Regions from separate parts of the Brenneria sp. L3-3C-1 genome, predicted to be linked through region 1. Evidence: predicted binding sites of a transcription regulator. Region 1 holds the regulator's gene; each other region holds the start of a gene.
What was found. Region 1 encodes PurR, which represses purine synthesis genes. Its sites were predicted from a motif close to CANGCAAACGTTTGCNTG; they were not measured.
Positions count from the first base shown of each region.

Region 1 (2,207 bases):
GTAGCCGCATGAGTACTGCATCGCGGGATCCAGCATCAGCGAAAATAAGTCGTTGCCTAAATCATAGTGCTCTTTGCCGACTATCCAGGCGCGCTTTTTGGATTGTAAATTTATCAGCCGTGCGGCAGCGATGCGCAAGATATCTTTGAGATGGTGGGGGATTTTTTCATCCAATCCGGCGCGTAATACGCGATGAAAAAATATGTCTAGTCTCTCGCACTCCCACCAGCCATCCATATAGCTTTCACCCAATCCCAATGATCCTTCACGCAATACGCGCTTAAAAAAATCAGGATTTTTAACTTTGATATCGAAAGGGCGGGAACCGTTGATTTTGATATCAGCGATAGCCAGCATTTCCCGCACAATTTGGAACCAGGATGTGTTATGGCGGTCAAGCTCCGCCACATCTTCTATACATGATGAACTCATAACTTCTCCCTACCTTGCTTTCATGATGAAACCGCAAGGAAAACATAGACAATTTTTACCTATTCTCGGTATCGGTGGGGATCGCCCATCGTCTACTCTCTGAATCGTCAGAGGAAATTGAAGAGAAAAGCCGGTACGCAAATACGTAGGGGCACTTATCCTTAAGATAAAAACGCACATTCCCTATGCGCTTAACACTAAAAGATAGTGATAAATAGAATTGTTGTCACAAAAAATCATAAATAGTTTATGACTGCTTCAGTCGGGGTACAAGTATAAATTGACTGAAGCAGTTGTTGGTATCAAGCATCTTGCCGCGTGATATAAGAAATTCGTCTGTTATCAGGAGTAACGTCGATAGTCGCGAAAGGGACCGTCGGCAACGGAACGGCGCTCAATCAGGGTAGGGTGTACTTCGATAACCTGGGCATCTTCACGCTTGCTGGTGATACGGTCCAGCAACATGGAAAAAGCGGATTGCCCCAGCCGTTCTTTGGGCTGATGAATGGTGGTCAGCGCCGGGGTAAAAAAGCGGGCATGGCGGATATTGTCGTAGCCAATCACCGAAATATCCTGAGGAACGCGCAGCCCCAGTTCATCGGCGGCGCAGATCGCTCCCATCGCCATAATATCCCCGCCGCAGAACACCGCCGTCGGCCGGTGTTTCTGCGCCAGAATTTGGTGCATCGCCTTATAGCCGGATTCCGGCTCGAAATCGCCCTGAACGATCCATTCATCATGAATCTGAATATCGGCGTCGTTCAACGCTTTTAAAAAACCAAGATAGCGCCCGCTGCCGGTATTTCGCTCTTGAATGCCGGGGATGGCGCCGATGTCCCGATGACCGCGCTCGATAAGGTAACGGCCCGCCATATAACCGCCCTCAAAGGCGTTATCGATAATGGTATCGGTAAAATCGCTGTGCGCCTGACCCCAATCCATAACCACCATCGGAATGCTGCGATAGTTTTCCAGCATGGCGAGCAATTCGGGTGGATATTCCGCACACATGACCAGCAAGCCATCGACGCGTTTTTGCGCCAGCATGGAAAGATAGGCGCGTTGTTTATCAAGCTCGTTATGCGAATTACATAAAATCAGCGTATAGCCTTTGGCATAGCAACTGTTTTCAACGGCTTCTATGATTTCCGCAAAATAGGGAGCTTCACTTGACGTCGCCAGCAAACCAATGGATTTAGTGTGATTAACTTTAAGACTGCGGGCGACGGCGCTGGGCGAATAGTGTAATTCTTTAATGGCTGCGCGTACGGCAGCCTTGGTCTCTTCGGCGACGAAACGTGTTTTATTAATCACGTGTGATACGGTTGTGGTAGAAACGCCGGCGCGTTTCGCCACATCTTTGATCGTTGCCATGTAAAAATAACTCCTGAACGCACTTATTACAGTCGTAAGTATATTGTTAATCGTTTGCCTGCGTTTATCGTTCTCTTTCTTAGTGAAAAAACAGGATTTCAGAAGGAGAATGCCGAATGTTATACCTGAAGGGGCAAGGTTGACGTTTTTCGACCACTATTTTTCGAATACTACGCGGCGCGTCGTTAAACAGCGGATTTTGTCCGATTTGCCACCAAAGTGGAAGCGGTAATTTATACTATTATTGATACATAGGTATAAGATTTTTCTTTCAAACTATGGAAGAATCGCTATCGTCATTAAGCGGTTTTTTACCCGAGGTTGGGGCTGAGCTTCCAAAGATGGTCAATACTTTCTTCCGATAACTTGTGTGCGCAAAGGAGACACCTATGGATACTGAC
Region 1 is NZ_JAEMHF010000001.1:852,893-855,099, reverse strand. It holds gene cfa (cyclopropane fatty acyl phospholipid synthase) at 1-432, opposite strand, end outside; gene purR (HTH-type transcriptional repressor PurR) at 775-1,806, opposite strand; gene JG725_RS03905 (YnhF family membrane protein) at 2,196-2,207, shown strand, end outside.

Region 2 (2,207 bases), 560 kb from region 1:
AATCAAAGGCGTGGCGACGGGCCGCAGCGGCATGCACCAGGACGTCCCCAAAGAAGACGTCGTGATCACCAGCGTAACCGTCAGCGAATAATTGCGGCAGCATGGCGACACTGTTTATTGCCGACCTGCATTTAAGTGTTCATGAACCGGCGATCACCGCCGGTTTTCTGCGTTTTTTACGCCGTGACGCCGTGAAGGCCGATGCGCTTTATATTCTGGGCGACCTGTTTGACGCCTGGATCGGCGATGACGATCCGCAACCGCTGCACACGACGATCGCCAACGCTTTGCAGGAGTTACATCAGCAGGGCATTCCCTGTTATTTCGTGCATGGCAACCGCGATTTTCTGCTCGGCAAGCATTTCGCCAAGCGCTGCGGGCTTACGCTGCTGCCCGCCGAAAATGTGCTTGAGCTGTATGGCCGGCGAATCCTTATTTTGCATGGCGATACGCTGTGTACCGACGACCCGGCCTATCAAAAATTTCGTCGCCGGGTACACAACCCGCTGCTACAGCGCCTTTTTCTGCTGCTGCCTTTACGCCTCCGGCTCGCTATCGCTGAAAAAATGCGTTCGGCCAGCCAGCAGGCCAACCGGCATAAAGCGCAGGAAATCATGGACGTGAATCCTGAACAGGTCATCGCACGCCTGCGACATTATCAGGTAAACACCCTGATCCACGGACACACCCATCGTCCGGCCATTCATCAGATCGCGGTTGGCGATTTCAACGCGCAGCGCGCGGTTCTGGGCGCCTGGCACCACCAGGGATCGATGATCAAAGTCACAGAGCAGGGCATCGAACTTATCGCGTTTCCTTTCTGATCCCTTTTCTTACCCGCCGCTTAGCGCAACATGTCTTTTTCGGAGGTACGCAACCGTTTTCCTCACTATGCAGTCGTGATATGCTCTACGCCCTCAACGCCAGAGCGCTGTCGATCTGGCCGACGCGATACCGTCATCCGTGCGTCACGATCATGTAAAATCACAGGAGCTTTACAGGCATGTCATCCAACGTTGCCCCGGCTAAAATCGCCATCGTCATGGGTTCAAAGAGTGACTGGGCCACCATGCAGTTTGCTGCGGAAATCCTCACTACGCTAACTATTCCCTTTCATGTAGAAATCGTCTCTGCCCATCGCACGCCCGATAAATTGTTCAGTTTCGCAGAGCAAGCCGCGCAGAACGGTTTTGAGGTGATTATTGCGGGCGCCGGCGGCGCGGCGCATTTGCCGGGCATGCTGGCGGCCAAGACCCTGGTGCCGGTGCTGGGCGTGCCGGTACAAAGCGCCGCGCTGAGCGGTATCGACAGCCTGTATTCGATTGTGCAGATGCCGCGCGGCATCCCGGTAGGAACATTGGCGATCGGCAAGGCGGGCGCCGCCAATGCCGCGCTGCTGGCGGCGCAGATTCTGGCATTACATGATGGTGCGATCGCAACGCGTTTGGCCGACTGGCGGCAGAGCCAGACCGATGAAGTGTTGTCCAACCCCGATCCGCGGGAGGAAGCATGAAGCCGGTTTGTGTTTTAGGCGATGGTCAGTTGGGGAGAATGTTACGCCAGGCGGGCGAACCATTAGGGATCGCGGTTTACCCTGTCGGGCTGGATGCGGAACCGGAGTCCGTTCCTTTTCAGAACAGCGTCATTACCGCTGAAATCGAGCGCTGGCCGGCAACGGCGCTCACGCGAGAACTCGCGGCGCACGCCGCTTTTGTCAATCGCGATATTTTCCCGCGACTGGCCGATCGTCTGACGCAGAAACAGTTACTTGACTCTCTGAATCTGGCGACCGCCCCCTGGCAACTGCTTGCCAGCGCCGCGGAATGGCCGCAGGTGTTTACCCGGCTTGGCGAATTGGCGATTGTTAAACGTCGCGTCGGCGGTTATGACGGCCGCGGACAATGGCGCCTGCGTGAGGGTGAACACGTCACGTTGCCTGCCGATTGCTATGGCGAATGCATCGTTGAACAAGGCATTAACTTCTCCGGCGAGGTATCGCTGATCGGCGCGCGCAACGTCCACGGAGAATGCGTCTTTTATCCGCTGACGCATAACCTGCATCAGGACGGTATTCTGCGCGCCAGTGTCGCCCTGCCCCAACCCGCGCCGCAGTTGCAGCAGCAGGCGGAGCAAATGCTGTCCGCCATTATGAATGAACTGGGCTACGTGGGCGTTATGGCGATGGAATGCTTCATTGTCGGCGATGG
Region 2 is NZ_JAEMHF010000001.1:1,413,996-1,416,202, forward strand. It holds gene ppiB (peptidylprolyl isomerase B) at 1-91, shown strand, start outside; gene lpxH (UDP-2,3-diacylglucosamine diphosphatase) at 102-824, shown strand; gene purE (5-(carboxyamino)imidazole ribonucleotide mutase) at 1,004-1,513, shown strand; gene purK (5-(carboxyamino)imidazole ribonucleotide synthase) at 1,510-2,207, shown strand, end outside.
Region 2: the regulator PurR is predicted to act here: its motif matches at 871-888, upstream of purE (5-(carboxyamino)imidazole ribonucleotide mutase).

Region 3 (2,207 bases), 460 kb from region 1:
AATCGTTTAGTCGGCACGATTATTCTGGTTGCGCTGGGCGTCATTGTGCTGCCCGGCCTGCTGGACGGTAAGAAAAAACATTATGAAGATGAGTTTGCGGCGATCCCGTTGGTGCCTAAAGCGGGCGACAGCAACGAGATGGACGCGTTGCCCGCGCTGAATCAGCCTTTACCCAACCAGCCGACGGAAGGGGAGGAGGTCATCATTCAGGATAAGAGCGCGTTGCCTGCGGCCGAAAGTCCCGAACCGCCGGAAAGCCCGCCTCCTGCGGCCAATGCGCCCGTCGTCGCTGCGCCGCCGGCCGTGGTTGAACGGCCGCCGGTTCAGACGCGGCCTGAACCGCAGCCGAAGCCGGAAGTAAGACCGGAGGTTAAGCCGAAGCCTGAACCGAAACCCAAACCGGAGCCGAAATCCGACGTCCGGCCGGATAAGCAGACCGCAGAACAGGCGCCCGCCGGGCAAGCTTACATCGTACAGCTCGGCGCGCTGAAGAATGCGGATAAGGTTAATGAGATCGTCGCCAAGCTGCGCCTTTCCGGCTATCGGGCGTATACCGTGCCGGCGACGCCGGTGGCGGGGCAGATTACCCGTATTTATATCGGGCCGGACGCGTCAAAAGAGAAATTGCAGTCTTCGCTGGCGGAATTGCAGCGGCTCAGCGGGCTGAGCGGTCAGGTCAGATCGCACAGCGTGCGTTAAGGGGATTCGGCTTTTTTCGTTTGATTGTCTATTGATGAAATCGACGGAAATACGCTACGCAAACGTTTTCTTTTTCTGTTAGAATGCGCCGCGAACAGGATGACGTGGCGGCTTAGCGGTTGGCATCGTTCATTATTAGGGTAGCTCATGGTTTGGGTTGATTACGTCATTATTGGCATCATCGGATTTTCGGCTCTGGTCAGCCTGATCCGGGGGTTTATACGCGAGGCATTGTCGCTGGTAACCTGGGGATGTGCGTTTTTTGTCGCCAGCCATTACTATGCTTATCTGGCCGTGTATTTCACCCGTTTTGACGATGAACTGGTACGTAATGGTATCGCTATTGCCATTCTGTTTATTGCGACGTTAATTGTGGGTGCTATTGTCAACTATGTGATTGGTTCATTGGTTGAACGCACCGGATTATCGGGCACCGATCGCGTATTGGGCATCTGTTTCGGCGCGCTGCGCGGTGTGTTGATCGTCTCCGCCCTGTTGTTCTTTCTGGATACCTTCACCGGTTTTTCACAGAGCGCCGACTGGAAGCAGTCCCAGTTAATTCCGCAGTTCAGTTATATTATCAGGTGGTTTTTTGACTACCTGCAAAGCACGTCAAGTTTCTTGCCGCAGCATATATAGCTGCGGTAGCGCTGATGAGGAAAAGACACCATGTGCGGTATTGTCGGTATCGCCGGTTTTACGCCGGTCAACCAGTCGATTTATGACGCGTTAACGGTGTTGCAACACCGTGGGCAGGATGCCGCAGGCATCATCACCATTGACGCCTTGAACTGCTTTCGCCTGCGCAAGGCCAACGGCCTGGTGAAAGATGTGTTTGAAGCACGGCACATGCAACGTTTACAAGGCAATATGGGCATCGGGCATGTGCGTTATCCCACCGCGGGCAGTTCCAGCGCCTCGGAAGCGCAGCCTTTCTACGTTAATTCGCCGTTTGGCATCACCCTGGCGCATAACGGTAACCTGACCAACGCTCACGAACTGCGTAAAAAGCTGTTTGAGCAAGAGCGTCGTCATGTTAACACCACCTCTGATTCTGAAATTCTGTTGAACATTTTTGCCAGAGAGCTGGATCGTTTTCAGCACTATCCTCTGGAAGCCGACAATATTTTTGCCGCCGTTGCGGCGACGCACCAGCAAATTCGCGGCGCCTATGCCTGCGTGAGCATGATTATCGGTCATGGCATGGTGGCTTTCCGCGATCCCAACGGCATCCGTCCGCTGGTTATCGGTAAACGCGATCTGGAAGACGGCCGCAGCGAATATATGGTGGCGTCGGAAAGCGTGGCGCTGGATACGCTGGGTTTTGAATTCCTGCGTGATGTCGCGCCGGGCGAGGCGATTTACATCACCGAAAAAGGGCAGTTGTTTACCTGTCAGTGCGCCGAGAATCCGAAAAGCAATCCCTGCCTGTTCGAGTATGTTTACTTTGCGCGCCCGGATTCGTTCATCGATAAAATTTCCGTGTACAGCGCTCGTGTGCGTATGGG
Region 3 is NZ_JAEMHF010000001.1:1,311,381-1,313,587, reverse strand. It holds gene dedD (cell division protein DedD) at 1-699, shown strand, start outside; gene cvpA (colicin V production protein) at 847-1,338, shown strand; gene purF (amidophosphoribosyltransferase) at 1,369-2,207, shown strand, end outside.
Region 3: the regulator PurR is predicted to act here: its motif matches at 755-772, upstream of cvpA (colicin V production protein).

Region 4 (2,207 bases), on a different contig from region 1:
GCGACGAGTCATCTTTGTATCCTCTGTAACATGGCTATTTGTGGTCTGCGGGCAAACTCCCGCGCCGGTTATTACAGCCAGACTTATCCCGCACCGCGGTAGCGGCGCAGCATTGTTCCGTGCTGCATGGTGTCGTTGTTATTCAGATGCGGCTCCGCCGAACCGCAGAGCGGCGAGTCTGAAGGCCCGCCGCAAAAAAAAAGCCGACTAATTAAGTCGGCTGCTTATTATTTCGTACCAAATATTTTATCGCCCGCATCGCCCAGGCCCGGCATGATGTAACCATGCTCATTTAGACCTTTATCAATCGACGCCGTGTACAGTTCTATGTCCGGATGGGCTTTTTCCAGCGCCGCAATCCCTTCAGGCGCGGCAACCAACACCAGCACCTTAATGCTCCGGCAACCCGCTTTTTTCAGCAGATCGATGGTGGCAATCATCGAGCCGCCGGTCGCCAGCATCGGGTCGACCACCAGCGCCATACGTTCTTCAATATTAGAAACCAGCTTTTGGAAATACGGCACCGGCTCCAGCGTCTCTTCATTACGGTAGATGCCGACAACGCTGATACGGGCGCTGGGCACATTTTCCAGCACGCCGTCCATCATTCCCAAACCGGCGCGCAGGATCGGCACCACGGTAATTTTTTTGCCCTTGATTTGATCGACTTCAACCGGGCCGCACCAACCGTCAATGGTCACTTTCTCGGTGGCTAAATCGGCCGTGGCTTCATAGGTCAATAAACTCCCCACTTCGGAGGCCAACTCACGGAAACGTTTTGTACTAATCTCGTTCTCACGCATCAGGCCCAGTTTATGTTTGACGAGCGGGTGTTTCACCTCGACGATCTTCATCATTATTCTCCCCTAAGCAGTGGACGGACAAAAAAACGCCGCTTGCGGCGGCCCGCAGGGTGGAGGCAGGACGCCCGGCATAAAAAAATCGCCGGATTATACCGCTTTTTGACTGAGCCGCATACGATTTAAGCCTGATCCAGATCAACCGGCAAGGGAAATTACCAACGATAAGGAAAAATGGAAACCCGGCGACACATCGCTCGCAAACGTTTGCTCACGCTGTTAGAATTAGCGCGCTTCATGGTTGAACCACCATCGTTTTGAACTACAGATTGTGTTAACCATAACTTGTTTTTAACCACAAATTGTAACCTCCGTGGGGACTCCGCAGTGACCGACAAAACCTCTCTCAGCTATAAAGACGCAGGCGTGGATATTGATGCTGGCAACGCATTGGTGGATCGTATCAAAGGTGTAGTGAAACAGACCCGTCGCCCGGAAGTCATGGGAGGCCTGGGTGGTTTCGGCGCCTTGTGCGCCTTACCGCAAAAATACCGCGAACCGATTCTGGTTTCCGGCACTGACGGAGTCGGCACCAAGCTGCGTCTGGCGATGGACCTTAAACGTCACGATACCATTGGTATCGATCTGGTCGCCATGTGCGTTAACGATCTGATCGTTCAAGGCGCAGAGCCCTTATTCTTCCTCGATTACTACGCAACGGGCAAGTTGGATGTCGACACCGCGGCCAGCGTGATTACCGGTATCGCAGAAGGCTGTAAGCAATCCGGTTGTGCGCTGGTGGGCGGCGAAACGGCGGAAATGCCGGGCATGTACCACGGCGAAGATTATGACGTCGCCGGTTTCTGCGTGGGCGTGGTCGAGAAATCGGAAATCATCGACGGCAGTAAAGTGCGCTCAGGCGACGCGCTGGTCGCTCTGGCGTCCAGCGGCCCGCATTCAAACGGCTACTCGCTGGTACGCAAAATTCTCGAAGTCAGCAAAGCCGATCCGGAGCAGGTGACGCTGGAAGGCAAATCACTGGCCGACCATCTGCTGGCGCCGACGAAAATCTATGTGAAATCCATTCTGTCGCTGATTGAAAAGGTGGATATTCACGCTATTTCTCATCTGACGGGCGGCGGTTTCTGGGAGAATATCCCACGCGTATTGCCGGAAGGCATGCAGGCTGCGATTGACGAATCAAGCTGGCAGTGGCCGGCGGTATTTAACTGGCTGCAACAGGCCGGTAATGTCAGCCGTCACGAAATGTATCGCACTTTTAACTGCGGTGTGGGTATGATTATCGCACTGCCGGCCGAGCAGGCAGATGAGGCCGTTGCGTTGTTGAACGACAGTGGCGAAAGCGCATGGAAAATCGGCGTCATTACGCAAACCGACGCCGGAGAC
Region 4 is NZ_JAEMHF010000002.1:245,497-247,703, forward strand. It holds gene uraA (uracil permease) at 1-12, opposite strand, end outside; gene upp (uracil phosphoribosyltransferase) at 228-854, opposite strand; gene purM (phosphoribosylformylglycinamidine cyclo-ligase) at 1,188-2,207, shown strand, end outside.
Region 4: the regulator PurR is predicted to act here: its motif matches at 1,057-1,074, upstream of purM (phosphoribosylformylglycinamidine cyclo-ligase).